3 regions of the Streptomyces sp. NPDC100445 genome follow, and region 1 is predicted to be linked to each of the others. Evidence: riboswitches for the same ligand, from Rfam matches in the RefSeq annotation. Region 1 holds a riboswitch; each other region holds the start of a gene.
The links. Region 1 has a riboswitch for cobalamin ahead of ACIQVT_RS22890 (HoxN/HupN/NixA family nickel/cobalt transporter). Riboswitches for the same ligand answer to the same signal wherever they lie in the genome.

Region 1 (10,116 bases):
AAGGCGCTGATCGCGTTGTGGTAGACGAGGTAGACCAGGGCCGCCCCGGTGAAGGCGCCGACGATCTGCGCGATCCAGAACGGCACGACCTTGGCCCAGGAGAACCCGCGGCGCAGGGCCATCGCCAGGGTCACCGCCGGGTTGAGGTGGGCGCCGCTGATGCCGCCGGCGACGTAGACGCCGAGCATGACGGCCATGCCCCAGCCCCAGGTGATCAGCAGCCAGTCGCCCGCCGCGAGGAAGATGGTGGTCGTGGTGGCGGCCCGGCCGGAACCGGGCAGTGCGGCGACCGCCATCGCGACCACGCCGCAGCCGAAGGAGATGAGGACGAAGGTCCCGAGGAACTCCGCCAGACACTCGCCGAGCAGCCCGCCACGGCTTCTGAGCCGCGACGGCTTGACGAGCGCAGGGATTTCCACAGCCATGGAGGCCCCCTTTGAGAGAGCAGATGCGCCCAACATCGCCATATTGGCCCATAAAGTCACTCTCCGCAGGGTGACGGCCCTGGCGTGACGGACCTCAGGCGTCGCTGGGTGCCCCGGTCGGCACGGCGGACGCCCGCTCCCGGGCCCGCACGCGCTCCTCCCGCACGGCCGTGACGGTCCGCACGGCGAGCGCCCCGGCCACGGCGGCCCCGATCACGGCGGCGTCACTCACCAGCAGCGGCCACACACCGCTGTACGCGCGGCCGATGAGCTGGTCCGTGGAGTCCTCGTAGACGAGGCCCACCCCGCTGACCATCCCGATCAGCCACAGCGCCCACCACACGTTGACGGAGACGGGCAGCCTGCGCCCCGGCGCGATGCGCCGGAACGCGTCGGCGACGATCCCCCGGGGGAACCACAGGTTGACGACCGGCACGAACCACCCGAGGTACAGCCAGATCCCGGCGTACCTGGGTGGCTCCCCGGAGAGCTCCCGCGCGTCGTCCCGCAGCCGCGTCAGCCAGGACAGGAACAGCACGGCGCACAGGACCACCGCGCCGCCCCCGATGGCGGTGACGAGGTGGTAGGAGTCCTCCAGCGCGGTCAGCGGGCGGTGCTGTCCGCCGCCCTGGTCCGGCGGGCCGGACGCCGGTTCCCCGGCCAGCGCCAGCCGCACCTCCCACACGGCCCGCGCCACCCAGGCGGCCCCGGCGAGGAGCAGCCCCCCGGCTGCCGGCCGGCCCATGGTGCCCACGGACCGGCGGTCGGGGAGAGCGCCGGTCCGGTACATCTGTTCGGTCATCGGCTCATCCTGCCACCGGCTGCGGGCGGCTCACGCCATCCAGAAGAACACCGCCGTCATGCGCTTGTCCGCCGGCGTGCGCCCGGTGTAACCGGTCGCGCTGTGCACGAGGTTGGCGTGGTAGAGCAGCAGGCGGTTGTACCGGTGCGGGACCCGGACGTCCTCCTCGAAGGCGTCCGGGGCGACGAACCGCGTGCCGAGGGCCTCGACCAGGTTGGTGTGCGGGGCCGCGACGACGTTCCCGCCCAGCCGGCCGCCGGACAGGCGCTGGCGGTGGAAGCTGGTGCCGTACTCCCCGGCCACGTCGGGATTGAGGTAGAGGACGGCCGCGTACCGGCACAGGGCGCGCGAGTCGGTGTGCGGGCGGGGCTCGCCCTCCCCCTCGCCGACGACCTGCACGCAGTTGTGGTTCAGGGTGCCGCCGCCGGGCGTCTGCTGCACCCACAGCTTCCGCGCCCCGGTCGCCTTCCTCACCAGTTGCTCGATCCGGGCCAGTTCACCCGGTTCGAGGGCGGGCATGGCGCGCAGCCCGGGCCAGCTCTCGGAGGTGTACGGGTACCCCTCGGTCCAGTCGTCCCTCGCCAGGCACCGTTCCCGTACGACGTCGACGTCGGGCAGGGCGTCGTCCAGGACCCAGTAGTCGCGGCCACGGGTGGGCCGGCGGTAGGGCAGGACGGGCAGCGCGGAGGCGGGCCGGGGCGGCGGTTGCGGGGGCATGCGGTGAATCTAGGGCCGCGTCGGCGGGGCTTCTCCCGGGGACGGGTCAACGTTTCGGCAACCGTTCGCCATGGTCACCAACACCTGGCAATGCCGGGACGGCGACGAGGACATGCGGAATTTTTACCCGCGCGGCAGAGACGAACCGCCGCGCCGTCCGTACTGCTGTGCGTCCCCACCGCCCGGGTTCCGGCCACGGGCGGATCAAACGACCGGACAGGAGGCACGGTGCGCTTCTCGCGGAACGCGACGGGAACTCTCTTCGTGGGCGGTGCGATGGCCCTGACCCTCGCGGCACTCGCCTACCCGGGCATGCTCGGGCTGAGCACCGTCTCCAGCTCCCCCACCCGGGTGATCGCCAACACCCAGTGGGGCCCGCTCACCGAGTCCGACCGGGACTTCGTGGTCAAGGTGCGGGCGGCCGGGCTGTGGGAGTACCCGGTGGGGCAGATCGGGCTCCAGAAGGGCACCACCAAGGGCGTGCTCACGGCCAGCAAGCACCTGATCGACGGGCACGCGGCACTGGACACCACCTGCCGCAAGGTCGCGCCCATGCTGAACATCACCCTGCCCAACCTCGCCAGCCCCCAGCAGCAGGGTTTCGTCAGCCAGCTGAAGTCGGACACCGGCAAGCAGTTCGACACCGACTTCGCCAACATCCTGCGGATGACCCACGGAGCGATCTTCAACACCATCGCCAAGATCCGGTCCACCACCAAGAACTCGCTGGTCCGGGCGCTGGCCGACCAGGCCAACGACACCGTGCTGGACCACATGACGGTGATGGAGAAGACGGGTCTGGTCGACTTCGACCAGACCCTCTTCCAGCAGACGACCCCGCCGAAGCTCCCCGACTCCGACGTGACCCCGCCGCCCCCGGCCGCGGGCCAGCCGGAGGTGGTGCTCACCCCGCCGCCGAACGCGACCTCCACCCCGGTGGACATCGACGGCCTCGCCGGCGGCGGTGCCGGCCCGGCCCCCGGCGCGGACCCGAGCCCGAGCCCGACGGTGCGCTAGGCACCTCGGCGGGGACCGGGCCCTAGGCCAGCCACACGGTGGTGTCCGGGGGCAGGGTGCCGTCGCCCGGGAGCGGGGCGCTGCTCAGCAGGACCTCGCCCGGCGGGAGCCCGACCGGCGCCGCGCCGAGGTTGGTGACGCACCGCCAGGCCCCGCCGCGGGTGAGGTCCAGCACCCCGGCGGGCGCCCCGGGCGTCCAGTCCAGCGTCTCGCCCTCCAGCAGCTTGCGGCGCAGCCGCAGCGCGGTGCGGTACAGCTCCAGCGTGGAGCCCTCGGCGCCGGCCTGCGCCTCCACGGCGTACTCCGCGAAGGACTCCGGCTGCGGCAGCCAGGCGGCGCCGGGCCCGAAGCCGTACGAGGGTCCGGTCGTCGTCCACGGCAGGGGCACCCGGCAACCGTCGCGGCCCTTGCGGACATGGCCGGTGTGCTCCCAGATCGGGTCCTGGAGCACCTCGGTGGGCAGGTCGGCGACCTCGGGCAGGCCCAGTTCCTCGCCCTGGTAGAGGTAGGCCGATCCGGGCAGCGCCAGCATGAGCAGGGTCGCCGCCCGGGCCCGGCGCAGGCCCGCCGCCGTGTCGACCACGGGCGCGGCGCCGCCGGACAGCAGCCAGGCGGCCGGGTCGGTGCCGGGCGGCAGCACGAGGCGGGAGGCGTGCCGCACGACGTCGTGGTTGGACAGCACCCAGGTGGCGGGGGCGCCGACGGCACGGGCGGTGGCCAGCGAGGCGGTGATGACCTCGCGCAGCTCCTCCGCGTCCCACGGGGCGCCCAGGTACTCGAAGTTGAACGCCTGGCCGAGCTCGTCGGGGCGGGCGTACAGGGCCCGGCGGGCGCCCGGCACCCAGGCCTCGGCGACGGCGGTGCGCGGCGGGCTGTAGGCGTCGAAGACCTTGCGCCAGTCGCGGTAGATCTCGTGGACCTCGTCGCGGTCCCAGTACGGGTGGGTGCCCGGCGCGACCGCGAGCAGGGCCTCCTCACCGGAGGCGCCGACGTCGCCGACGTCCCGCAGCGGCTCGGTGAGGTCCTTGGCCAGGCCGTGGGCGACGTCGACGCGGAACCCGTCCACCCCCCGGTCGGACCAGAAGCGCAGGGTGGTCCGGAAGTCGGCGCGGACGTCCTCGTGGTCCCAGTCGAGGTCGGGCTGCTCGGGGGCGAACAGGTGCAGGTACCACTCGCCGTCGGGCAGCCGCCGCCAGGCGCTGCCCCCGAACAGCGACTGCCAGTCGGTGGGCGGGAGTTCACCGTGCGGGCCGCGGCCGGCCCGGAAGACGTAGCGGTCGCGGGCGGCGGAGCCGGGGGCGGCGCGCAGCGCCTCTTGGAACCAGGGGTGCCGGTCGGAGGTGTGGTTGGGGACGATGTCGACGACGACCTTCAGGCCCAGCCGGTGCGCCTCGGTGACCAGGGCGTCGAAGTCGTCCAGGGTGCCCAGGCGCGGGTCGACGTCCCGGTGGTCGGCGACGTCGTAGCCGCCGTCGGCGAGTTCGGAGGGGTAGAAGGGGCTCAGCCACAGGGCGTCCACGCCGAGGGTGGCCAGGTGGTTCAGGCGCTGGGTGACGCCCCGGAGGTCGCCCAGGCCGTCGCCGTCGGCATCGGCGAAGCTGCGCGGATAGACCTGGTAGACGACGGCCTGCCGCCACCAGTCGGGGTTCCTGGACGAGAGGTCTGCCATGCCGGCTCCCATGGACGGACGACGTACGGACTCTGTATCTGTCCACCTTGCCCGGAAAGGGAACCTTTTCGAGCCCGGTCAGGGGGCGCAGTGCTCCAACAGGCCACGCACCTGCGCGTCCACCACCCGGTACCGCACCACGCGCCCCTCCTTCTCCCCGGCCACCACCCCGGCCGCCCGCAGCAGCCGCAGCGCCTGGGAGACGGCCGGGTCGTTCATGCCGGTGGCGATCGCGAGGTCGGAGACGGCGAGCGGGCCGGTGCGGTGCAGGGCGAGCAGCAGCGCGAGCCGGTTGGCGTCGGCCAGGAGGGAGAAACGCCCGGCCCAGGTGCGCAGGTGCTCCGCGTCGCCGATGGCGGCGATCGCCTCGCACACCCGGTGACCGTCGATGGTGCGACGGTCGGCTCGGTCGGCAGGGACGAGATGCATGGCACCATCCTCGCAGGCGCGGATGTGATCTTGAATACCTGCGCAGGTGCGCAGCTATGCAGCGGAGTGTCCGCCCCTCTACGGTGATCGGGCCGTGGTGCTCGGGAAGTCGATGCAAGGTCGACGCGGCCCTCGCCACTGTGATCAGGGAGTTCCCGTTCCGTCCGGCAGCCGCCGGGCCACTGGTCGTACGACGACCGGGAAGGCAGGGACGGCGGACGTGGACCTGTAAGCCAGGAGACCGGCCACGGCAGCTCACGAAGTGATCCACGAGGTGCTGGAGCGTGAACCTGATGACCGACGCCACGTCTTTCCGCTGGCGACGTGAGGACACCGTCAAGACGGCGGGGCTGATGGCGGTGATAGTCGCCCTGCACGTCGTCGCCTTCGGGATCCTCTTCCTCCTCGTCGCCCCCGAGCACTACCGGGTGGGCACCGACGTCTTCGGCGTCGGGCTCGGCGTCACCGCCTACACCCTCGGCATGCGGCACGCCTTCGACGCCGACCACATCGCCGCCATCGACAACACCACCCGCAAGCTCATGGCCGACGGCAAGCGGCCCGTGTCCGTGGGCTTCTGGTTCGCGCTCGGCCACTCCAGCGTCGTCGTCCTGCTGGCGCTGCTGATCGCGGGCGGCACCTCCCTCGCCGGGAAGGTCATGAACGAGGGGTCCAGCACCCACCAGGTGCTCGGCGTCCTCGGGACCACGGTCTCGGGCACGTTCCTCTACCTCATCGCCGCCCTCAACCTGGTCGCGCTGGTCGGCATCCTGCGGGTGTTCCGCGCCATGCGCGCCGGGGCGTACGACGAGAAGCAGCTGGAACAGCACCTCGCCGCGCGCGGCTTCATGAACCGGCTGCTCGGCCGGCTCACCAACTCCGTGTCCCGGCCCGGCCAGATGTACCCGCTCGGCTTCCTCTTCGGACTCGGCTTCGACACGGCCACCGAGGTCACGCTGATGGTGATGGCCGGCTCGGGCGCGGCGGCCGGCCTGCCCTGGTACGCCATCCTGTGCCTGCCGCTGCTCTTCGCCGCCGGCATGAGCCTGTTCGACACCCTCGACGGCACCTTCATGAACTTCGCCTACCAGTGGGCGTTCTCCAACCCCGTCCGCAAGGTGTTCTACAACCTCGCCATCACCGGCCTGTCCATCGCCGTCGCCTTCTTCATCGGCACGATCGAGCTGGTCGGCGTGGCGCACGAGAAGTTCGACCTGCACGACGACATCACCGGCTGGGTCGCCGGCCTCGACCTGGACAACGTCGGCTACCTCATCGTCGGCCTGTTCGTCGTCGTGTGGGCGGCGGCCCTGACGTACTGGCGGGTCGCCAGGGTGGAGGAACGCTGGTCGCGGCGGGTGCCGGCCCCCGCGGACTGAGGCCCGTCGGACCGGCCTCAGCGGCCCACGGTCTCCAGGTACAGCCGCACGTACCGGTCCACGTCGACCTCCAGGGCCACGTCCACCAGGGCGTGGTCACGGCGGCCGCCGTGGATCTCGGACTCGCCGGGGCGGGGCCGGCGGTCCACCACCGTCTGGCCGCGGGCCGGGCCCGGGGCCAGCACCACCTCGACCGGCAGCAGCCGGGTGGTGAGGCCCCCCGGGTCCGCCACCGCGCACACCGCGCCCGCGTCGCCGAGGCCGCCCGCCTCCTCCGCCTCGGGCGGCCCGCCCTGCGAGGTCGGCCGGTGGGCGAGGAGGTCACCGGCCAGGCGGGTGCCGGGCTCGTCGCTCGCGCGCAGCCGGTGCACCTCCGTGCCGGGCACCACGACCCGCTGGAACACGTCCAGGCCGTACATAGTGATCGGCACCCCGGCCGTGAGCAGGACCGCCGCCGCCTCCGGGTCGTGCCAGACGTTGAACTCGGCGACCGGGGTGGCGTTGCCGACCGCCACCGCCCCGCCCATGAACACGATCCGCTCGATGTTCCGCGTCACCTCCGGGTGGGTGCGCAGCAGCAGGGCGATGTTGGTGAGCGGGGCGGTCGGGACCAGCGTCACCGGGCGCGGGGAGGCCAGGATCTCCCGGTGCAGCAGGGTGACGGCGTCCACGGCCGCCGGGGCCCGGGTGGGCGCGGGCAGGCCGAGGTCGCCCATGCCGTCGGTGCCGTGCACGTGGCGGGCGGAGCGGGCCGGCTCGATCAGCGGGCGTTCGGCGCCCCGCGCCACCGGGACGTCGGGCGCGCCCGCCCGCTCCAGCACGGTCAGCGTGTTGCGGACCACCCCGTCGACGTCGGTGTTCCCGGCCACGCACGTCACCGCCCGCAGATCGAGACCCGGGTGGCGTACGGCGAACAGCAGGGCCAGGGCGTCGTCGACGCCGGTGTCGCAGTCGATGATCACGGGAATCGGCTCACCGGTCACAGCGCACTCCTTCCGTCGTGCCGACCTTAGATCAGCCGACGCCCCCCGACCGGAGTCGGAACGCTCCCGTCCGTCCCGGCACCCGGCCCGGAGCGGGACGGGGCGCCCCGCGGAGGAGGGCCGGATGGTCGTGGGCGGTGGCGTCCGCGTGCGCCGGGGCGGGGGTTCGGGCGCGGGGCGGGGCGACCGGGCCGGCCGTGCGTGCGTCGGGGGGTGCGGCGTACGGGCGTACGGGCGTACGGGGTGGGGCGTGGCCCAGTACGGCGAAGTGGCCGGTCGGCGCGCCGGGCGGCCGCGCGGTCTCGGCGTGCGGCCGTGCTCGGGCCGGTCCGGGAGGGGACCGCCACGGGACACCGGCCGCCGCCGGGCAGGTGTCCCGCGGTGTCCCTCACCCGGACGGACCCGGAGCGCTGGTGGGGCGGGTGGGGCGGTGGTGCCGTGGGGGCAGGCGTCCCGCCGGCCCGACGCAGCCCAGGAGGCACCGTTGATCCCCGCGACAGGCACCCGCATATCCCGGCTCCCCCGTGCCGTCCTGCTCCCTCTCCTCGGCACCGGTCTGCTCACCGCGGGCGGCTGCGCGGCCCTCGGGCTGCACCCTCCGGCGTCCGCCCCGCACCCCCTGCCCACCGTCGACCGGCCGGCCCCGACGCCCAAGGCGTCCACGCGGCCCGACGGGTCCACGCTCAGCGACGAGCAGGCGCAGGCGGCGCTCGTCACCGAGTCGGACCTCGGCGCCCCCTGGACACCCACGAGCGGCGCGGCCACCTGGCGGGACGGACTGCTGAAGGCGACCACGTCGGCCGGGGAGTGCCAGCGCCTGCTGGACGCGCTGTACAGCGACGAGCCGCTCGGCGCCCCCGCCCGCGCCGCCGTCGGCCTGGACGACACCGACACCGACGCCCAGCTCCGCTACCAGATCGGCAGCCGCCGCCCGGCGGACGTGGACGCCGTACTGGCCTGGCTGCGGACGATGCCGGCGCTGTGCGCGCGGTTCACGGCCACCACCGGGACGGGGACCGTGGAGGACGTACGGGTGACCGACGCGCCGCTGCCCGAGGTCGGGGACGCCCGGCAGGGCCTCAGGATCAGCGTGGCCGGCACGGCCCCCGACGGCGGGGAGAGCCTGCTCACGCTGGACCTGGCCGCGGTCCGGGTCGGCGCGGACTCCTTCGCCCTCACCAACGGCGGCCTGGGCGACGTACCGAACGACGCGACGCAGGCCGCCGTGCAGGTCGGCGCCCTGCGGCTGGCCGACGTCCGCAGACAGGGCCGCGCCCAGGTGTGACGCTCACAGCGGCGGGTGGGCCGGGGCGGGGCCGAGGGTGGTGGTGCCCGGGACGGTGCGGTGGCCCAGGCCGGTGCGGTAGGCGTCCAGGGCCGCCTCGACGCGGCCCGTGCGGCGCAGCAGGTCGCCCAGGAGGCGGCACAGGTCGGCCAGGTCACCGGAGGCGCCCGCGCGTTCCAGCAGGCTGAGGGCGCGGACGTAGTGCTCCTCGGCGGCCTCGGTGTCCTCCGCGTCCTCGGCGATGATGCCGAGCAGGCGGTGCGCGGCGGCGGCGTGGACGGCGCCGCGCTCGGAGGAGAAGTCCCCGGCGACGCCCCGGAGCAGCCCGGCGGCCTCCTCCGACTTGCCCCGGCGGTGCAGCACGTCGGCGAGTTCGACCGCGGCCTGGCTGCGGTAGAGGGCGGCCCGGCTCTCCGCGAGCATGGTGTGGGCCTGGCGCAGTTCGGCCTCGGCGCGGTCGAGTTCGCCGTTCTGCGCGCAGACGTAGCCGCGCATCCAGTGACAGTTGGCCAGTTCGGTGCGCAGGCTCAGCTGCCGGTACAGCGCGGCGGCCTTGGCCAGGGAGGCGTCGGCCTCGGCGGCGCGGCCCTCGGCGAGCAGGGTGCGGGCGACCGAGCGGTGCATGCGGGCGATGAGCGCGGGATCGCCGGCCCGCGGGGCGAGCGCGAGGGCGTACTCGGCGGCCTGGGCGGCGCGGGCGTGGGCGCCCATGTCCATGTAGGGGCCGATGACGCCGGCGTAGAGCAGCAGCAGGGCGTCGGGATCGTGCAGTCCGCCCCGGTTGAGTTCGTCGAGGGCGGTCTCCAGGAGGTAGACGGCGTAGCGGAGTTCACCGGCGAGGTAGTGGGCGACCGCCCGGCCGCGCAGGGCCGGCACGCGTACCGGGAGCGGCTCCCCGGCGAGCTGTTCCTCGGCCTGTTCGAAGCACTGCCGGGCCCGGGTCAGCTCGCCGGTCTCCAGGGCGCACTCGCCGAGTCCGAGCAGGGCGGCGGCCTGTTCGCGGGCGAGCCCGTGGGCCTCCGCCTCCGCCCGCACCACCCCGTACTGGGCGGCCGCCTCCTCGGCCCGGCCGTCGGCGAGGACGCGCTGGGCCTCGGTGAGCCGCAGCCTGAGGCCGGTGGCGAGGTGGGCGGGCCGGCCGACGGTCAGCTCCTCGAAGGCCACCTGGAGCCGTCCGGCGATGTGCCTGAGCGCCTCCTCGGAGGCCCGTACCCGTCCGGCCTCCAGGGTGGAGATGTAGGCGGGGGTGTAGGCCGGTTCGGCGAGCTGGCGCTGGGTCAGTCCGCGCTCGGCGCGCAGCCGCTGCACGCGCCGCCCGATGACCTCGGGGTCGTCCCTCTCCCGCACGCGTCTCATCCCCAACTCCCCCGGTGCCCCTTGCCGTTCACCTTCGGCAGCCCCTAGGTTAAA
Region 2 (10,116 bases), on a different contig from region 1:
GTGCCGCCCTCGCCGGAGGCACCGAGCACCCGCAGCGCGTTTTCCTCGCCGACCTTCCACTTGGCGGACTTGACGAACTGGAACACTCCGATGGGCCACCCCTGGTTCCAGGCGCGTAGCGCCAGTCCGAACGCGGCGGTGGACTTGCCCTTGCCGACGCCCGTGTGCACGACGACCAGCGGCCGGTTCCTGCGCTGACGGGTCGTCAGACCGTCGTCCGGTACGACACTCGGCTGTCCCTGCGGCACTACGCGGCCCTCCTCGTCGTTCCCTGCACGTCCCTGACCAGACCGGCGATCGAGTCGGCCCGCAGCTCCTCCAGCGTGACGGCCGTACCGTCCAGCTCCCCGGCCAGCCGGCCGGCGAGCCCGAGCCGCACCGGCCCCGACTCGCAGTCCACGACCACCGAGGCGGTCCCGTCGGCCGCGAACAGCCGTGCCGCCCGCTCCGCGAGCGCCACCGGCTCCGCCCCGCCCGTCGCCCGCCCGTCGGTCACCACCACGACCAGCGCCCGCCGCGCGGCGTCCCGCAGCCGTTCCACCCGCAGCACCTCGCGCGCCTTCAGCAGTCCGGCGGCGAGCGGGGTGCGGCCGCCGGTCGGCAGCGACTCCAGCCGCGCCGCGGCGGCGTCCACCGACGACGTCGGCGGCAGCGCCACCTCCGCCCCGGAACCCCGGAAGGTCACCAGCCCCACCTTGTCCCGCCGCTGGTAGGCGTCGAGCAGCAGCGACAGGACAGCGCCCTTGACGGCGCCCATCCGCTGCCGTGCCGCCATCGACCCCGAGGCGTCCACCACGAACAGCACGAGGTTGCCCTCGCGGCCCTCGCGGGTCGCCTGCCGCAGATCGTCCCGGCGCACGACCAGGCCGGGACCCGACCGGCCGCGGGCCCGCTGGTGCGGGGCGGCGGCCTGCACGGTCGCGGCCAGGTGCAGCCTGGTCAGCGTGGTGCGCGGCCGGCGGGACCCGGTGGTCCGGCCGTGCTCGGTCCGCGCCCGCGAGCGCCGCCCGGCGGCACCCTCACCGATCCCGGGCACGCTCAGCACCTTGGCCCGGAAGGGGGCCGCGGCGGGCGCCGGGGCCCGCTCGCCCGGCCCGGCACCGGACGGCCGCGGCTCCCCGCCGTCGGCGTCCTCCGGCCGCGCGGCGCTCTCCTCGCCGGGCGGACCGGCGTCCGGCTCCGGCTGCCCGCCGCCCCCGCCGGGGCCACCGGGGCCGGGGTCGTCGTCCCCGTCACCCTCGCCGCCGTCGCCGCCGTCCGGCGCGTTCCCGTCGTTCCCGGCGAACTGCTCCAGCGTCTCGTCCAGCTTGTCCTCGTCGAGGCCCGGCGCGTCGAACGGGTTGCGCCGGCGCCGGTGCGGCAGCGCCAGCAGCGCCGCCTGCCGCACGTCCTCGGCGAGCACGTCGGTCCGCCCGGCCCACGCGGCCAGCGCGGTCGCCGTACGGGCCATCACGATGTCGGCGCGCATGCCGTCCACCTCGAAGGCCGCGCAGGTCGCCGCGATCTGCCGCAGCGCCCCGTCACCCAGCCGCACCCGCGGCAGCAGCTCCCGCGCCGCGACGACCCGCTCCCGCACGGAGGCCTCCTCGCCGGCCCAGCGCGCGGCGAACCCCGCGGGGTCGTCGTCGTAGGCCAGCCGGCGCCGCACGACCTCCACCCGCTGGTCGGGCTCCCGGGAGGCGGCGACCTCCACGGTCAGCCCGAACCGGTCCAGCAGCTGCGGCCGCAGCTCGCCCTCCTCGGGGTTCATCGTCCCGACGAGCAGGAAGCGGGCCGCGTGCCGCACCGACACGCCCTCGCGCTCCACGTAGGAGGCGCCCATCGCCGCCGCGTCCAGCAGCAGGTCGACCAGATGGTCGTGGAGGAGGTTGACCTCGTCGACGTACAGGATCCCGCGGTGGGCGTCGGCCAGCAGACCCGGCTCGAAGGTCTTGACGCCCTCCGCGAGGGCCCGCTCGATGTCCAGGGCGCCGACGAGCCGGTCCTCCGAGGCACCGACGGGCAGTTCGACCATCCGCGCGGGGCGCGCGGTGCCGGGACCGGCCTCGTGCGGGCCGTCCGGGCAGGACGGGTCCGGCGCCGCCGGGTCGCACGAGAACCGGCAGCCGGGCACCACGGCCACCTCGGGCAGCAGCGCCGACAGCGCCCGCACCGCCGTGGACTTCGCGGTGCCCTTCTCGCCGCGCACCAGCACACCGCCGACCGCCGGCGAGACGGCGTTCAGCAGCAGCGCAAGCCGCAGGTCGTCCTGGCCGACTACGGCCGTGAAAGGGAACGGGGTGGTCACTGGTCGTCCTCCAAGTCGCCTTCCAGCTCCAGGTAGGTGGCGCGCAGCCGCTCCAGCGTCTCCGCGTCCGGCTCCGCCCACAGACCGCGGTCCGCCGCCTCCAGCAGCCGCTCGGTGATGCCGCGCAGCGCCCACGGGTTGGACTTCTTCATGAAGTCCCGGTTCTCCGGGTCGAAGACGTACTCGGCGCTCAGCTTCTCGTACATCCAGTCGTCGACCACGCCGGCCGTCGCGTCGTACCCGAAGAGGTAGTCGACGGTCGCCGCCATCTCGAACGCGCCCTTGTAGCCGTGCCGCCGCATCGCCGCCATCCAGCGCGGGTTGACGACCCGCGCGCGGAAGACGCGGTGCGTCTCCTCGCCCAGCGTGCGGGTGCGCACCTGGTCCGGTACGGCGCTGTCACCCACGTAGGCCTCGGGGTTGGCGCCCGTCAGGTGCCGGACCATGGCGACCATGCCGCCGTGGTACTGGAAGTAGTCATCGGCGTCGACGAGGTCGTGCTCGCGGGTGTCGACGTTCTTCGCCGCGACGGCGATCCGCCGGAACGCCGTCTCCATGTCCCCGCGCGCCGCCCGCCCGTCGAGCCCGCGCCCGTAGGCGTAACCGCCCCACACCGCGTACACCTCGGCGAGGTCGGCGTCCGAGCGCCAGTTGCGCGCGTCGATCAGCGGCAGCAGACCGGCGCCGTAGGCCCCCGGCTTGGAGCCGAAGATCCGGGCCGTCGCCCGCCGCCGGTCACCGTGCCCGGCGGTGTCCTCGTCGACGTGCGCCCGCACGTAGTTGGCCTCGGCCGGCTCGTCCAGCTCGGCCACCGTCCGCACCGCGTCGTCGATCAACCCGACGACGTGCGGGAACGCGTCCCGGAAGAAGCCGGAGATGCGCACGGTGACGTCGATGCGCGGGCGGCCCAGCTCGGCCGCCGGGATCACCTCGAAGCCGGTCACGCGGCGCGAGGCGTCGTCCCACACCGGGCGGCAGCCCAGCAGCGCCAGGATCTCGGCGATGTCGTCGCCCTGGGTGCGCATCGCCGAGGTGCCCCACACCGTGAGGCCCACGGACTTCGGGTACGCGCCGGTGTCCTGGAGGTAGCGCTGCACCAGCGAGTCCGCCAGCGACTGGCCGACCTCCCAGCTGAGTCGGGAGGGGATCGCCTTGGGGTCCACCGAGTAGAAGTTCCGGCCGGTCGGCAGCACGTTGACCAGGCCGCGGGTCGGGGAGCCCGAGGGGCCCGCCGGGACGTAACCGCCGTCCAGGGCGTGCAGGATGTGCCCGATCTCGTCGGTCGTGCGGGCCAGGCGCGGCACCACCTCGGTGCACGCGAACTCCAGCACCGTCACCGCCTCCGGCAGCGCGGTGCCCAGCACCTCGCCGACCAGGGGGGCGCACCCGGCGGCGGCCCAGCCGCGCTCCTCCATGCCCTCGGCCAGCCGCCGGCACAGCAGCTCCAGCAGGTCGATCGTGTCCGCGGCGGTCCGGGCCGGGCCGTCGACCAGTTCGGTCAGCTCTGCCGGCACCTTCACCGGGGCGCCCGGCTCGGCCAGCAACTCCTTCTCGTCCAGCCCGAAGTGGGCCGCGAGCGAGGCCCGCAGGCCGGGGATCGCGTTCGCCTGTCCGCCCCACACCTGCGAGGCGCGCAGCACGGCGAGGACCAGGTTCACCCGGGCTCCGTCGACCGGCCCGCCGCCGAGGATGTGCAGCCCGTCGCGGATCTGCACGTCCTTGATCTCGCACAGGTAGCCGTCGATGTGCATGACGAACTCGTCGAACGCGGTGTCGTCCGGCTGCTCGTCCACGTGCAGGTCGTGGTGGAGCTCCGCCGCCTTGACCAGGGTCCAGATCTGGGCGCGGACGGCCGGCGCCTTGGTCGGGTCGAGGTCGGAGACGAGGGCGTACTCGTCGAGCAGTTGCTCCAGCTTGGCCAGGTCGCCGTAGGTGTCGGCGCGGGCCATCGGCGGGACCAGGTGGTCGACGACCGTGGCGTGCCCGCGCCGCTTGGCCTGGGTGCCCTCACCGGGGTCGTTGACGATGAACGGGTAGATCAGCGGCAGTTCGCCGAGGACCGCGTCCGGCGCGCAGCCGGCGCTGAGCCCGAGACCCTTGCCCGGCAGCCACTCCATCGTGCCGTGCTTGCCCATGTGCACGACCGCGTCGGCGCCGAAGCCGTGCTCCAGCCACCGGTAGGCCGCCATGTAGTGGTGGGACGGCGGCATGTCGGGGTCGTGGTAGATCGCGATCGGGTTCTCGCCGAAGCCGCGCGGCGGCTGGATCATCACGACGACGTTGCCGAACCGCAGCGACGCCAGCACGATGTCGTCGCCGTCCACGTACAGGTTGCCCGGCGGCTCGCCCCACGCCTCGGTCATCGCCGCCCGCAGCTCCGGGTCCAGTGTCTCGAACCACGCCCGGTAGTCGGCCAGCGGCACCCGGGCGGGCGCGGCGGCCAGCTGCTCCTCCGTCAGCCACTCCACGTCGTGGCCGCCGGCCTCGATCAGCCGGTGGATCAGCTCGTCACCGCCGGCCGGGTACTCGGTCAGGGAGTAGCCGGCGTCCCGCAGCGCGTCCAGCACCCGCACCGCCGACGCGGGCGTGTCCAGGCCCACCGCGTTGCCGACCCGGGAGTGCTTGGTCGGGTACGCGGTGAAGACCAGGGCGACCTTCTTCTCGGCGTTCGGCTTGTGCTTCAGCCGGGCGTGGCGCAGGGCGATCCCGGCGACCCGCGCGGCCCGCTCGGGGTCGGCCACGTACACCGGTACGTCGTCGGGCCCCTGCTCCTTGAAGGAGAACGGGACGGTGACGAGGCGGCCGTCGAACTCGGGGATGGCGACCTGCATCGCCGCGTCCATGGGGGACAGGGCCGCGTCGGACTCCTCCCACGCGGCCCGCGAGGAGGTCAGGCACAGACCCTGGAGGACGGGCACGTCGAGGTCGGCGAGGGCGCCGATGTCCCAGGACTCCTCGTCGCCGCCCGCCGAGGCCTGCGAGGCGTGCGTGCCGCCGGCCGCCAGGACGGTCGCCACCAGCACGTCGGCCCGCTCCAGCAGCCGGTACAGCCCGGGGTCCGCGCCGCGCAGCGAACCGCAGTACACGGGGAGGGCGTTGGCGCCCCGCGCCTCGACCGCGTCGCACAGCGTGTCCACGAAGGCCGTGTTGCCGCTCAGTTCGTGCGCCCGGTAGAACAGCACGCCGACGGTCGGGCGGCCGGCCACCACCGGGCGGTCGCCGTGCACGCCGTACTCCGGCATGCTCCGCGGCCCCTCGAAGCCCTCACCGGTCAGCAGCACGGTGTCCGACAGGAACCGGGACAGCTCCAGCAGGTTTTCCGGCCCGCCCTCGACCAGGTACTTCAGGGCCTCGGCGACCACCCCGGCCGGCACGGAAGACTCGGCCATCAGCTCGGCGTCCGGGACGGACTCCCCGCCCAGCAGCACGGTCGGGACGCCGGACGCCCGCAGCACGGCCAGCCCGTCCTCCCAGGCGCGCTTGCCGCCCAGCAGCCGTACGACGGCGATGTCCGCGCCCTCGACCAGGGCCGGCAGTTCCCCGGCGACGTCGACCCGGGTGGGGTTGCCGATGCGGTAGCCGGCGCCACAGGCCCGGGCCGCCAGCAGATCCGTGTCGGCGGTCGACAACAACAACACTGTGCTCATGCGGGCGCTCCCGGTGGGATGAAAGGCAGTCCTTGCGGCGCGCCCGACTCGATGAGCCGCCAAAGCGCGTCGGTGTCCGCGTGCTGTTCGATCAGGTCGCCGAGCCGGTCGAGCTGCTCCTCGCGCAGCGCGGCGAAGGAGGTGTCCGGCGCGGGCACGAAACGGCGGCCCGCGGCGGCGGCCACCTCCCGCAGGAAAGCCCGCCGGAAGCCGTCCGACTCCAGCGAGCCGTGCCAGTGGGTGCCCCACACCCGGCCGGCCCGGCAGCCGTCCAGGAAGGGCTCCCCGCCGGTGACGTCGGCGACCCCGTGATGGATCTCGTACCCCTCGACCCGCTCGCCGAGGGCCCGGCCGACGGGCCGGGTCAGGGTCTTCTCGCGGGCGAAGCGGACCCGGACGGGGAGCAGACCCAGCCCGGGGACGTGTCCGGCGCGGGACTCGACCTCGTCCTCGATGTGCTCGCCGAGGATCTGGAAGCCGCCGCAGATGCCGAGCACGGGCCGCTCCTCGGCGGCCCGCCGCACCAGCGCGTCCGCCAGCCCGCGCTCCCGCAGCCACTGGAGCGCCCGGACGGTGCCGCGCGTGCCCGGGACCACCACGAGGTCGGCGTCGGCCAGTTCCTCCGGGCGGTCCACGAAGCGCACGACGACGCCCGGTTCGGCGGCGAGGGCGTCCACGTCGGTGAAGTTCGACATCAGCGGGACCGCGCAGACGGCGACCCGCAGCACGTCCGCGCCGACCGGGGGCGTCACCGAGGACTCGCGGACGGTGCCGCGCAGCGACACCCGCAGCCCGTCCTCCTCGTCGATGCCGAGGCCGTGTTGGAAGGGCAGGACACCGTACGTCGGCCGTCCGGTGAGCCCGCGCAGCATGTCCAGGCCCGGCTCCAGCAGCGACACGTCGCCGCGGAACTTGTTCACGAGGAACCCGGCGACCAGCCGCTGGTCCTCGGGGGAGAGCAGGGCGACGGTGCCGAAGAAGGACGCGAAGACGCCGCCGCGGTCGATGTCCCCGACCACCAGCACGGGCAGCCCCGCGTTGCGGGCGAGGCCCATGTTGACGATGTCGGTCCGCCGCAGGTTGATCTCGGCCGGGCTGCCCGCCCCTTCACAGATCACCGCGTCATACGTGCCCCGCAGCTCGGCCAGGCAGTCCAGCACCGTGCCCAGCAGCCGCTGCTGCCGGCCCCCGTGGTAGCCGCGGGCGCTCAGCTCCCCGACGGGCTTGCCGAGCAGCACCACCTGGCTGCTCTGCTCGCCGCCCGGCTTGAGCAGCACCGGGTTCATCAGCGCGGTGGGCTCCACGCGGCAGGCCTGCGCCTGCATGGCCTGCGCCCGCCCGATCTCCGCGCCCTCGCGGGTGACGAACGAGTTCAGCGACATGTTCTGCGCCTTGAACGGCGCCACCTTCACGCCCTGGCGGACCAGCCAGCGGCAGATCCCGGCCGTCACGACGCTCTTGCCGGCGTCGGAGGTGGTGCCGGCGACGAGGAGACCCCCGTTCACTTCCCACGTCCCTTCATCAGGCCGCGCGCGGCGAGGGTGGTGCCGAGCGCGAGCAGGCCGACGCGGCGGGAGAGCCGTACGGCCCGGTCGATGTCGCCGACCCGGACCGGCCGTCCGGTGCCGCCGTTGAGCACGGGCCGGTGTTCGACCCGGCCGCCGTAGGAGAGCGTCCCGCCCAGCCGCACGCCGAGGGCGCCCGCGAACGCGGCCTCCACCGGGCCGGCGTTGGGGCTCGGGTGCCGGGAGGCGTCGGCCCGCCAGGCCCGCGCGGCACCCCGCGGATCGGGGCCGGCGAGGGCGGCGAGGACGGCGGTGAGCCGGGCCCCGGGCCAGCCGGCGACGTCGTCGAGGCGGGCGGAGGCCCAGCCGTAGCGCCGGTGGCGGGGCGACCGGTGGCCCACCATGGCGTCCAGGGTGTTGACCGCCCGGAAACCGAGCAGCCCGGGGACGCCGGCCGCGGCGCCCCAGACGAGGGCGCCGACCACGGCGTCGGAGGTGTTCTCGGCGACCGACTCGACCACGGCCCGGGCGATGCCGTCGGCGTCCAGCGCCTGCGGGTCCCGGCCGCACAGGTGGGGCAGCCGGGCCCGGGCCGCCTCCACGTCCCCGGCCTCCAGGGCCCGCCCGACGGCGCGGGCCTCGCGGGCGAGCGAGGTGCCGCCGACGACGGCCCAGGTGGCGGCGGCGGTCAGCGCGGCGGAGACGGCGGGACGGGGGCGCGCGGCGCGTGCGGCCAGTGCTCCCAGCGCGACGGCGCCGCCGGCGCACACGGCGGTGTGCAGGGCACCCCAGCCGCGATGGTCGTGCCACAGGACGCGTTCCACGGCTCCGGCCGCCCGCCCGAACACGGCGACCGGATGCCCGCGGCGCGGGTCGCCGAGGAGCAGGTCACCGAGGAGGCCGGCGGCGGCGCCGTACGCGTATGTGCGATCGGCACCCATCGGCTCAGCCGGCCGTGGGGACGGGTGCGGTCCCGGTACGGGTCCTCGGTCGGGTCCTCGCTGGGCAGCCGAGCATGTCGCTGTAGGTCCTCACTCAGGGTGTCCGCGCCCTGGTTCGACGTGAATCGGCGGTGAGAGTTCCTGGCTCCCGGGGATCACTCCCCGGTGACAGTGGCGGGACCGCGCCGGATTCGCACCGGCTTCCTCTTCTGCCGCCGTAGATGGCCTGGGCAGTCCACCACGTGCCCGGAAGGGCCGTCAACCTGCCGTTGACCTGCGGGGGGAGAGTGTGCCGATCCCCACACCACACGACGCGCGGGCCCGACCGGGGACATGACGGAGGCTCCCCTCCGCGACCGGCGCGGGAGGAGCCTCTCGGGGACGTGCGGGTCAGCCCTTGGCCACGACCAGGTGGATGCCGTACGCCACCGCCGCCGCGCAGGCCGCGAAGCACAGGTAGGCGCCGGTGACGGCGAGGCCGGCGGTGCCGCCCTGCGCCGCGGCCTTCTCGCGCCGGTTCAGGCCCGCGACGCCGAGGGTGAACAGGGTCACCAGGCCCACGGTGGCCACGAGACTCACTCCGAAGACGGAGCCGAGGGCCGCCCAGTCGATCTTCATGGGGATGCTTCCTTCGGTAACCGGGGTGACCGGACTCAGACGGTGGCGGCCGGGGTGACCGGGGTCGCCGGGGGAGCGGGCTCGGCGACGGCGGCCGGTGCGCCGACCTGCTGCGGGAAGGTGAGGTCGAGGTTCAGGTCGATGGCGACCGGGGCCGCCGGGGGCGGGGTGACGGCGGCGATGGCGGTGGTGACCACACCGGCCGGCTCGGCGCTCCCGTGGACCACGTTGGTGTGGTCCACCACCTCGCGGCGGGAGATCTTCCAGATGGCGGCGCTGGAGGCGACCAGGAAGACGGCGACGGCGGCGGTGCCCCAGTCACCGAGGTCGGTGACGGACTCGGCGCCCGCGCCGACCAGCGCGGCGGCCGGGAGGGTGAGCGCCCAGGCGACGAACATGCGGGTCGCGGTGGACCAGCGGACCACGCCGCCCTTGCGGCCGAGGCCCGCGCCCATCACCGAACCGGAGACGACGTGGGTGGTGGAGAGGGAGAAACCGAGGTGGGCGGAGGCCAGGATGGCGGTCGCGGCACTGGTCTGGGCGGCGAAGCCCTGACGCGGCTCCAGCTCGGTCAGGCCCGTGCCCATGGTGCGGATGATGCGCCAGCCGCCGATGTAGGTCCCGAGCGCGATCGCCAGGCCGGCGGAGAGGATCACCCAGGTGGGAGGGTTGGAGCCGGGGGCGATGGAGCCGCCCGCGATCAGGGCGAGGGTGATGATGCCCATCGTCTTCTGGGCGTCGTTGGTGCCGTGGGCCAGGGAGACCAGGCCCGCGGAGGCGATCTGGCCGACGCGGTAGCCCTTGCGGGTGGCCTCGCCGTCGGCGGTGCCGCCGATGCCGTAGGAGAAGCGGGTGGCCAGCAGCGAGGCGAGGCCGGCGACGATCGGCGCGGCGACCGCCGGCAGCAGCACCTTGGTGACCAGCACGTCACCGTGGACGGCGCCGAAGCCGGCCGAGGCGACGGTGGCGCCGACCAGGCCGCCCATCAGGGCGTGCGAGGAGCTGGAGGGCAGGCCCACCAGCCAGGTCAGCAGGTTCCAGAGGATCGCGCCGACCAGCGCGGCGAAGATGACCTCGGGACGGATGCCGCTCTCGTCGACGAGACCCTTGGAGATCGT
Region 3 (10,116 bases), on a different contig from region 1:
GGGACGACCGCCACGACCGCGACATCGTGCACGGCCGGGCCGGCGACTGGCGGCGGCTGAGACACCGGCTGCACGCCGCCCTGGACTCGCCCAGGCACCACCTGCACCACCCGGACCCTCTGGTCGCGGGTTTCGCCGACAGCGTGCTGCGGCTGTACGGCTTCCTGCCGCGCACCTGGAACCTGCGGTTCGCCCGGCACTTCCACGCGGTGATCGAGGCCTATGACCGCGAATTCCGTAACCGCACCGAAGGGTATGTGCCGGGCGTCGAGGAATACCTCGCCCTGCGCCGCCTGACCTTCGCCCACCGGATATGGACGGACCTTCTCGAACCCGGCGCCGGTTGCGAACTCCCGGACGCCGTGAGAAAGCACCCCGCATATCGCCGGGCGGCCCTTCTCAGTCAGGAGTTCGCCGCCTGGTACAACGACCTGTGTTCGCTGCCGAAGGAAATAGCGGGCGACGAGGTCCACAATCTCGGCATCAGCCTCATCACCCATGAGGGACTGACCCTCGAAGAAGCGGTCGACGAGATGAGGAGACGCGTCGAGACGTGCGTCGGTGAATTCCTCGCAGTCGAACGGGACGCGTTACGGCTCGCCCACGACATCGACGACGGCACCGTCCGCGGCAGGGAACTCGGCACCGCCGTGCGCACCTGCGTCGACGCCATGCGCAACTGGTTCAGCTCCGTCTACTGGTTCCACCACGAGTCCGGCCGGTACATGGTCGACAACTGGGACGACCGGTCCACGCCCCCGTACGTGTCGAACGAAGCGGCAGGTGAGCAATGACCGTGGAGTCCGTGCAGTCCGCCTCCCCCGGAGCGGGCGCGCTGCGAGAACCGCCCCGGGCCCCGGGCGCCGTGCCGGTCCTCGGACACGGCCCGAAACTGGCCCGCGACCCGCTCGCCTTCATGTCCGGGCTGCGCGACCACGGTGACATCGTGCGCCTGCGGCTCGGCCCCAAGACCGTGTACGCCGTCACCACCCCCGCGCTCACCGGAGCCCTCGCCCTCGACCCCGGGTTCAGCATCGCCGGCCCCCTGTGGGAGTCCCTGGAGGGCCTGCTCGGCAAGGAGGGCGTGGCCACCGCCAACGGCTCCCGCCACCGCCGCCAGCGGCGCACCATCCAGCCCGCGTTCCGGCTCGACGCGATACCGCGGTACGGGCCGGTCATGGAGGAGGAGGCGCACGGGCTGACCGAGCGCTGGAAGGCCGGCGGGACCATCGACTGCACCTCCGAGTCCTTCCGGGTCGCCGTCCGCATCGCCGCCCGCTGCCTGCTGCGCGGCGACTTCATGGACGAGCGCGCGGAACGGCTCAGCACCGATCTCGCCACCGTCTTCCGCGGTATGTACCGCAGGATGGTGATCCCGCTGGGCCCCCTCTACCGGCTGCCGTTTCCGGCCAACCTGGAATTCAACCGGGCATTGGCCGATCTGCATCTGCTGGTGGACGAGATCGTCGCCGAGCGACGGGCATCCGGTCAAAAGCCGGACGATTTGCTGACGGCATTGCTGGAGGCGAAGGATGACAATGGCGAGCCCATCGGGGAACAGGAGATCCACGACCAGGTCGTCGCGATCCTCACCCCCGGCAGCGAAACAGTGGCGTCCACGGTCATGTGGCTGCTCCAGGTCCTCGCCGCGCATCCGGAACACGCCGAGCGGGTCCGGGCCGAGGTGGAATCCGTGACCGGCGGCCGGCCGGTCGCATTGGAGCACGTGCGTGCCCTCGGGCACACCAACAATGTCGTCGTCGAGGCCATGCGACTTCGGCCCGCCGTATGGATTCTGACCCGCCGCGCGGTGACGGACACCGAACTCGGTGGCTATCGCATTCCGGCCGGGGCGGACATCGTCTACAGCCCGTACGCCATCCAGCGCGACGGCCGTTCCTACGCCCGCCACCTCGACTTCGACCCCGACCGTTGGCTGCCGGAGCGCGCCGGCGAGGTACCGAAGTACGCCATGAGCCCGTTCAGCGTGGGCAACCGCAAGTGCCCGAGCGACCACTTCTCCATGACCCAGCTGACCCTGATCACCGCCGCGGTCTCGGCGAAGTACCGCTTCGAGCGGGCCGAGGGGTCCGACGAGAGCACCCGGGTGGGCATCACCCTCCGTCCGCAGAACCTGCTGCTGCGGGCGATCCCCTGGTAGGCCGCCGGTACCGGCGCGCGCTCAGGCGGCCCGCGGGCCCCGGAACGCGCGCCGGTAGGCCTGCGGGGTCGTGCCCAGCGCCCGCACGAACTGATGGCGCAGCGCCGCGGCCGTACCGAACCCGGTCCGCCAGGCGACGGCGTCCATGGTCTCCTCCGTGCCCTCCAGCAACTCCTGGGCCAGCAGCACGCGCTGGCGCAGGATCCACCGGTACGGGGTCGTCCCCGTCTCCTGTTGGAACCGCCGGGCGAAGGTGCGCGGCGCCATGTGGGCCCGGGCGGCGAGCTGCTCGACGGTCACCTCCTGGTCGAGGTGCGCCTCCATCCACGCCAGCACCTCCCCGACCGTGTCGCAGGGAGCCTTCGGCAGGGGACGCTCGATGAACTGCGCCTGGCCGCCGTCCCGGTGCGGGGGAACCACCATCCGGCGGGCGATCCTGTTGGCCACCTCCGGGCCCTGCTCCTTGCGCACGATGTGCAGACAGGCGTCGATGCCGGCGGCGGTGCCGGCGGAGGTGATGACCGGGTCCTCGTCCACGTAGAGCACGTCCGGCTCGGCCCGGAGCCGGGGGTACCGCAGGGCGAGCTGGTCGGCGTGGTGCCAGTGCACCGCGCACCGCCGCCCGTCCAGCAGTCCCGCCGCGGCCAGCACGAACACCCCGGAGCAGACGCTGAGCACCCGGGCACCCCGGTCGACGGCGCGCCGCAGCGCGGCCAGCAGTTCCTCCGGGAACGCGCGCTCCGTGTACGCCTGCCCGGCCGGGACGGCGATCAGGTCGGCCTCCTCCAGCCGCTCCAGCCCGTACGGGGTGGACACGGTGAACCCGCAGTGGGTGCCGAGCGAGGGCCCCTCCGCGGAGACCACGGCGAAGTCGTACACCGGCAGTCCCTCGTCACCGCGGTCGATGCCGAACACCTCGCACACGACACCCAGCTCGAAGGGGTGCACTCCGTCCAGCAGCACGGCCGCCACGTTCTTCAGCATGCGGCCAGTGTGCCGCACCGGTGGCAGTAATTCGAGGGTCCCTGGCATTCCTGCCACTGCCGGTAAGGAGTATCCGGCGGGACAGTGGTGTCCATGAACGGAAACCAGATCGAAGGCCTCATCGGAATGTCCACCACCCTCGGGATCCTGGTCCTCCTGGTCCTCCCGTCCCTGCTCGGTGTCGTGCGCGACAGGCGCATCGACCGGCAGCTGAGGGAGGCCCAGGAGGACCGGACGAAGGCAGGGGCTCAGAAGTCCTCGTCCAGGTCGACGGTGCCCTCCACCGCCACCTGGTACGCCGACGGACGGCGCTCGAAGAAGTTCGTCAGCTCCTGAACACCCTGGAGCTCCATGAAGGAGAAGGGGTTCTGCGAGCCGTACACCGGGGCGAAGCCGAGACGCGTCAGGCGCTGGTCGGCGACGCACTGGAGGTACTGGCGCATGGAGTCGGTGTTCATGCCGGGAAGGCCGTCGCCGCACAGGTCACGGGCGAACTGGAGCTCCGCCTCGACGGCCTCCCCGAGCATGTCGGTGACCTCCTGCCGCAGCGCGTCGTCGAACAGCTCCGGCTCCTCCTTGCGCACGGTGTCGACGACGTCGAACGCGAAGGACATGTGCATCGTCTCGTCGCGGAACACCCAGTTGGTGCCGGTGGCCAGGCCGTGGAGCAGACCCCGGCTGCGGAACCAGTAGACGTACGCGAAGGCGCCGTAGAAGAACAGCCCCTCGATGCAGGCGGCGAAGCAGATCAGGTTCAGCAGGAAGCGGCGGCGGTCGGCCGGCGTCTCCAGCCGGTCGATCTTCTCCACCTCGTTGATCCACTTGAAGCAGAACCCGGCCTTCTCCCGGATGGACGGGATGTTCTCGACGGCGGCGAAGGCGGCGGCGCGGTCGTCGGGATCGGGCAGGTAGGTGTCCAGGAGGGTCAGGTAGAACTGGACGTGGACTGCCTCCTCGAACAGCTGCCGGCTCAGGTAGAGCCGCGCCTCGGGGGAGTTGATGTGCTTGTACAGCGTCAGCACCAGATTGTTGGCGACGATCGAGTCACCGGTCGCGAAGAAGGCGACCAGCCGGCCGATGAGGTGCTGCTCCTCCGGCGTGAGCCGGGCGAGGTCGGCGACGTCGGAGTGGAGGTCGACCTCCTCCACGGTCCAGGTGTTCTTGATGGCGTCCCGGTAGCGCTCGTAGAAGTCGGGGTAGCGCATGGGACGCAGCGTCAGTTCGAAGCCCGGGTCGAGGAGCCGGGTGTCACGGGTGGTCATCACTGGCAGGCCTCGCAGGACTCGGGGTTCTCCAGGGAGCAGGCGACCGCGTCGGGGTCGGTGGCCTGCTGCACGGGAATGGCGGGCTGCGCCTGGGCGGCGCGGGCGATGCGCGTCGCGGGACGCGAGCGCAGGTAGTACGTCGTCTTCAGCCCGGACTTCCAGGCGTACGCGTACATCGAGGAGAGCTTGCCGATGGTCGGCGTCTCCAGGAACAGGTTCAGGGACTGGGCCTGGTCGAGGAACGGGGTGCGGGCGGCGGCCATGTCGATGAGGCCGCGCTGCGGGATCTCCCAGGCCGTGCGGTACAGCCTGCGTACCTCCTCGGGGATCCAGGCGAACCCCTGCACGGAGCCGTTCGCGTCGCGCAGCGCCTCGCGGGTGCGGGCGTCCCACACCCCGAGGTCCTTCAGCTCCCGCACCAGGTAGGAGTTGACCTGGAGGAACTCACCGGACAGCGTCTCGCGCTTGAACAGGTTCGACACCTGCGGCTCGATGCACTCGTAGACCCCCGCGATCGAGGCGATCGTGGCCGTCGGGGCGATGGCCAGCAGCAGCGAGTTGCGCATCCCCGTCCGCGCGATGCGCGCGCGCAGCACCTCCCAGCGCTCGGGCCAGGTGAGCGTGGTGTCGTAGTGGTCGGGGTGGAGCACCCCGCGGGCGGTACGGGTCCGCTCCCAGGCGGGCAGCGGCCCGTTGCGCTCGGCGAGGTCGGCGGAGGCCTCGTACGCGGCGAGCATGATCCGCTCGGCGATCCGCGTGGACAGGGCCTTGGCCTCGGGGGAGTCGAAGGGCAGACGCAGCTTGAAGAAGACGTCCTGGAGGCCCATCGCGCCCAGGCCGACCGGACGCCACCTGGCGTTGGACCGGCCCGCCTGCTCCGTCGGGTAGAAGTTGATGTCCACCACGCGGTCGAGGAAGGTGACGGCCGTGCGGACCGTCTCGTCCAGCCGCTCCCAGTCGATGTCCCCGTCCCGCACGAACGCGCCGAGGTTGACCGAGCCCAGGTTGCAGACGGCCGTCTCGCCGTCGTCGGTGACCTCCAGGATCTCCGTGCACAGGTTGGAGGAGTGGATGACGCTGCCCGGTTCGGCGGTCTGGTTGGCGGTGCGGTTGGCGGCGTCCTTGAACGTCATCCAGCCGTTGCCGGTCTGCGCGAGGGTGCGCATCATCCGGCCGTACAGGTCCCGCGCCGGGATCGTCCTGCGGGCCAGCCCCGCCGCCTCGGCCCGGCGGTAGGCGGCGTCGAACTCCGCGCCCCACAGGTCGACCAGCTCCGGCACGTCGGCGGGCGAGAACAGCGACCACTGCTCATCGGCGTTGACCCGGCGCATGAACTCGTCCGGCACCCAGTGCGCGAGGTTGAGGTTGTGCGTACGGCGGGCGTCCTCGCCGGTGTTGTCCCGCAGCTCCAGGAACTCCTCGATGTCGGAGTGCCAGGTCTCCAGGTAGACCGCCGCCGCGCCCTTGCGCCGGCCGCCCTGGTTCACCGCGGCCACCGAGGCGTCCAGCGTCTTCAGGAACGGCACGATGCCGTTGGAGTGCCCGTTCGTCCCCCGGATCAGCGAACCGCGCGACCGGATGCGGGAGTACGACAGACCGATGCCGCCGGCGTGCTTGGAGAGCCGGGCGACCTGGTGGTAGCGGTCGTAGATGGAGTCCAGCTCGTCCAGCGGGGAGTCCAGCAGGTAGCAGGACGACATCTGCGGGTGCCGGGTGCCGGAGTTGAACAGGGTGGGGGAGGAGGGCAGGTAGTCCAGGCGGCTCATCAGCCGGTACAGCGCCGCGACCTCGTCCACGGCCCGGCTCGTGTCGTCCTCGGCCAGACCGCTCGCCACGCGCAGCATGAAGTGCTGGGGCGTCTCGATCACCTTGCGGGTGATCGGGTGCCGCAGCAGGTAGCGGCTGTGCAGGGTGCGCAGGCCGAAGTAGCCGAACCGGTCGTCGGCCGCGCCGTCGACCAGCGCGTCCAGCCGCTCGGCGTGCAGCCGGACGAAGGCGGCGGTGCGGTCGGCGACGAGGCCCTCGCGGTGCCCGACGGCGACGGACCCGGTGAACGACGTCACGCCCTGCGAGGCGGCCTCGTCCCGGATCGCGAGGGTCAGCAGCCGGGCGGCCAGCTTCGAGTAGGCGGGGTCCTCGGAGATCAGGCCGGCGGCGGCCTCCGTGGCCAGCTCCCGCAGCTCCGCCTCGTCCGCCCGCGCGGACCGGCCGCGCAGCGCGGCGGCGGCGACCCGGCCGGGGTCGGCGTCGGGCAGGTCCGCGGTCAACTCGGTCAGGATCCGCAGCAGCGCGGTACCGGGGCCGTCGGACTTCGGCTCGGTGACTGAAGCCGGATCGGCTGGCGCGATGGTCACGTGGGGCTCTCCCTCGCTCGGCACGGGGCCTGGCGGAGGGCAGGGGGCAGTCACGAGCGCGCACGGCGTCGCGTCCACCGGCCCACTCCACGAGACCCGGACGTCACAGGCACCCGGACCGGACGGCCGGGTGCGCTGTCGGCAGGACCTCGGACTGGAACAGGCGTGCGGACGCACGCGAGCACACCGTTGCGGGACAGTTCCGGACTCGCACCGGATTCCCCTGCGGCGACAGCGAGCACGAGCATACATCTGGTGCCGGGCTGCCACGTCACCCCCACATGTTGTGTCGGCCCACCGTGTCCGGGGCGTGTCCGGGGTGCGCCGGCGCCCTGCCGGGGAGGGACCCACGGGGGCAACGGGCGACCGTCCTGCGGGGGCCCGGCGTTCGTCGGGGGGCGCATCAGGCTGCGGGGGCGACGGTCCGCCCGGGAGGGTGTGCGGGCGTTCAGTGTGCGGGCCGCCGGCTCACCTGGGGGCGGGGTGTGTGGCCGGGCGCCGGCCTGCCGGGGGAGGGTGCCGTGAGTGTTGCCCGTGCGGGCCAGCGGGCTGCCGGGGAGTGCGCGACGGCCGCCCCGCGGGCCCCTTACGCGGTGCCGGTCCGCTGGGGCAGGTGCGTGGTGGTCGTTCGGCGCGGTCCGTGTACCTTCGCCATGCCGATCACGCGGGCGTCGCTCGAACGAAGCACCGGCTCGCCCCCCGGGGGGAGTCGCCCGTGCGGGGCAGCGGGCTTCCGGAAAGTAGGCGACGGCCGTCCCGCGAGCGCCTGTGGCCCGCCGGGAGCCCCGCCGGACCGGTCCACCGGGAGCAGCTTGCCGCCGGTCGGAGACGGCAGTCCCCGACTCCGGGCCGGAGCGCGTCGACGAGAGCGAGGGCGTTCACGACCGCGGCCCGCGTGGACGTTTCCGGTGCGGCACCGTGCCGCCCGGGCCCGTCCCCAAAGGCTTCGGCGGGCCAGACCGGTTGGTGCACGTCACCGATGTGGAGCCGGGTGCGGCGGTGACCCCCGATCCGGTCGTGCTGCGCCGGGCCGTGCTGCGCGCCCTGGCGGACAGGGCCCCGCCCCGCGACACCGGAGCACCCGCCGATGCCGGCACCGGAGCCCTCTCCGGCACCGGCGGCGGTGACGCCGTCGTCCGCCCGGCGGACTCGCCGCCCGCCCGGTGCCTGGCGGCGGGCCGCCGGAGGGGAACCTCCGGCGGCCCGCAGCACAGTGCGCTGCCGGAAACCTCAGTGGGCGGCGTCCGCGGTGGCCGGCGGCAGTTCCACCTGTACACCCGGGTCGCCGGCGTCGGCCGTGTAGTCCCCGGGGCTGGTCTCGTCGACGCCCTCGGGGGCCTTGACGGCCTTCAGGACGAAGGTGAGGACGACCGTGACCACCACGTTCAGGACGAACGCGGTGAGGCCGATGTAGCCGATCTCGCCGATGCCGGGGATCTCCTTGGCGCTGCCGCCGAAGTGCTTCTGCGTCGGCGAGGCGATCCCGTACGCGGCGATGGTGCCGTAGACCATGCCCGCCGCCCAGCCGGCGAGCAGAGCCCAGCGGTGGAACCAGCGGGTGAACAGGCCGCCGACCAGGGCCGGGAACGTCTGGAGGATCCAGATGCCGCCGAGGAGCTGGAAGTTGATGGCCACCGTCTTGTCCATGGTCAGGACGAAGACCAGGGCGCCGACCTTCACCAGCAGGGACACGATCTTGGAGACCCGGGTCTCCTGCTGGGGCGTGGCGTCCGGCTTGATGAAGTCCTTGTAGATGTTGCGCGTGAACAGGTTGGCCGCCGCGATGGACATGATCGCCGCCGGGACGAGCGCCCCGATGCCGATCGCCGCGAAGGCCACGCCCGCGAACCAGTCGGGGAACATGTCCTCGAACAGCTGCGGGATCGCCAGCTGCCCGTTGGTGACCTTCACCCCGGCCGCGATCGCCATGAAGCCCAGCAGCGCCAGCAGACCCAGCATCAGGGAGTACAGCGGCAGGATCGTGGTGTTGCGGCGGATCACCTCACGGCTCCTGGACGACAGGGTCGCGGTGATCGAGTGCGGGTACATGAACAGGGCCAGCGCGGAGCCGAGGGCCAGCGTGGCGTACGTCCACTGTCCCGCGGGGGCCGGCACGACACCGCCCACCCCGGTGGTGGTGAACTTCTGGCCCGCCTTGGCGAAGATGTCGTCGAACCCGCCGAGCTTGATGGGGATGTAGATGATGGCCACCGCGATGACGATGTAGATCAGCGCGTCCTTGACGAACGCGATCAGCGCGGGGGCGCGGAGCCCGGAGGAGTAGGTGTAGGCCGCCAGCACGCCGAAGGCGATGAGCAGCGGCAGGTCCTTCACGAACCAGTTGGTGTGCTCGCCGCCACCGACGCCCATGACGTCCAGCACCGCCTGGATGCCGACGAGCTGGAGCGCGATGTACGGCATCGTCGCCAGGATGCCGGTGACGGCCACCGCCAGCGACAGACCCTTCGACCCGAACCGGCCGCGCACGAAGTCGGAGGTGGTGACGTACCCGTGGCGGTGCGAGACCGACCACAGGCGGGGCAGGAAGGTGAAGATCAGCGGGTACACCAGGATCGTGTACGGCACGGCGAAGAACCCGGAGGCTCCCGCCGCGTAGATCGCCGCCGGTACGGCCACGAAGGTGTACGCCGTGTACAGGTCGCCGCCGAGCAGGAACCAGGTGACCCAGGTGCCGAAGGACCGGCCGCCCAGACCCCACTCGTCGAGGGTGTGCTCGTCGTCGGCCCGGCGCCAGCGCGCGGCCAGGAAGCCCATGACCGTGACGGCCAGGAAGAAGAAGATGAAGACGCCGAGCGCGACGCCGTTGACGCCGTCCTTCACTTCGCCGCCTCCTTGTCCCGGCCGGCGGCGGACCCGCCGCGGGCACGCTGGTCGCGCTGCCACAGTTGGTGCGCGAGCACGGTGAGCGCGGTGGAGATCAGCACCCAGAGCATCTGGTACCAGTAGAAGAACGGGATCCCGACGAACGTGGGGTCCGTCCCGGCGTACGAGCCGACCCACAGCATCGCCACGAAGGGCGCGACGAGACACAGGGCGATGACCACCCTGACCGGTGTCACCACCGGTGGTCTCACTTCAGGCGTTTCGGACATGCCACGGCTCCGTCCCCTCGCTGATCACCTGTGTAATGCGCAGGCAATCTAGGTGACGGCGTCGTGCCAGTGGAAGACCTCGTCCGCATATCGGTATGTCGATGCGGTGAAGGCGCGCTCCCGCCCCTACTCCACGGGCCGCTTCAGCCGCGCCACGAACTTGTAGCGGTCCCCGCGGTAGACCGAGCGCACCCACTCCACCGGGTCGCCGCGGCGGTCCAGGGAGTGCCGGGAGAGCA

Region 2: it holds a riboswitch for cobalamin, as region 1 does, so the genes downstream of both, ACIQVT_RS33345 (cobalamin biosynthesis protein) here and ACIQVT_RS22890 (HoxN/HupN/NixA family nickel/cobalt transporter) in region 1, are expected to answer to the same signal.
Region 3: it holds a riboswitch for cobalamin, as region 1 does, so the genes downstream of both, ACIQVT_RS09930 (ribonucleoside-diphosphate reductase subunit alpha) here and ACIQVT_RS22890 (HoxN/HupN/NixA family nickel/cobalt transporter) in region 1, are expected to answer to the same signal.

The regions. Positions count from the first base shown of each region.
Region 1 covers NZ_JBIVZV010000010.1:696-10,811, forward strand. The annotation lists gene ACIQVT_RS22860 (MIP/aquaporin family protein) at 1-425, opposite strand, end outside; gene ACIQVT_RS22865 (DUF4328 domain-containing protein) at 520-1,227, opposite strand; gene ACIQVT_RS22870 (DUF6445 family protein) at 1,258-1,944, opposite strand; gene ACIQVT_RS22875 (DUF4142 domain-containing protein) at 2,209-2,961, shown strand; gene ACIQVT_RS22880 (glycoside hydrolase family 13 protein) at 2,984-4,630, opposite strand; gene ACIQVT_RS22885 (ArsR/SmtB family transcription factor) at 4,709-5,059, opposite strand; cobalamin riboswitch at 5,138-5,324, shown strand; gene ACIQVT_RS22890 (HoxN/HupN/NixA family nickel/cobalt transporter) at 5,353-6,438, shown strand; gene ACIQVT_RS22895 (nucleoside hydrolase) at 6,456-7,421, opposite strand; gene ACIQVT_RS22900 (hypothetical protein) at 7,906-8,706, shown strand; gene ACIQVT_RS22905 (helix-turn-helix domain-containing protein) at 8,710-10,053, opposite strand.
Region 2 covers NZ_JBIVZV010000018.1:92,688-102,803, forward strand. The annotation lists gene cobO (cob(I)yrinic acid a,c-diamide adenosyltransferase) at 1-248, opposite strand, end outside; gene ACIQVT_RS33330 (putative cobaltochelatase) at 248-2,287, opposite strand; gene cobN (cobaltochelatase subunit CobN) at 2,284-5,934, opposite strand; gene ACIQVT_RS33340 (cobyric acid synthase) at 5,931-7,439, opposite strand; gene ACIQVT_RS33345 (cobalamin biosynthesis protein) at 7,436-8,380, opposite strand; cobalamin riboswitch at 8,493-8,635, opposite strand; gene ACIQVT_RS33350 (hypothetical protein) at 8,771-8,998, opposite strand; gene ACIQVT_RS33355 (anion permease) at 9,034-10,116, opposite strand, start outside.
Region 3 covers NZ_JBIVZV010000003.1:205,743-215,858, reverse strand. The annotation lists gene cyc1 (epi-isozizaene synthase) at 1-794, shown strand, start outside; gene ACIQVT_RS09950 (cytochrome P450) at 791-2,161, shown strand; gene ACIQVT_RS09945 (GlxA family transcriptional regulator) at 2,183-3,145, opposite strand; gene ACIQVT_RS09940 (hypothetical protein) at 3,239-3,481, shown strand; gene ACIQVT_RS09935 (ribonucleotide-diphosphate reductase subunit beta) at 3,394-4,407, opposite strand; gene ACIQVT_RS09930 (ribonucleoside-diphosphate reductase subunit alpha) at 4,407-6,764, opposite strand; cobalamin riboswitch at 6,887-7,029, opposite strand; gene mctP (monocarboxylate uptake permease MctP) at 7,995-9,605, opposite strand; gene ACIQVT_RS09920 (DUF3311 domain-containing protein) at 9,602-9,877, opposite strand; gene ACIQVT_RS09915 (GntR family transcriptional regulator) at 10,004-10,116, opposite strand, start outside.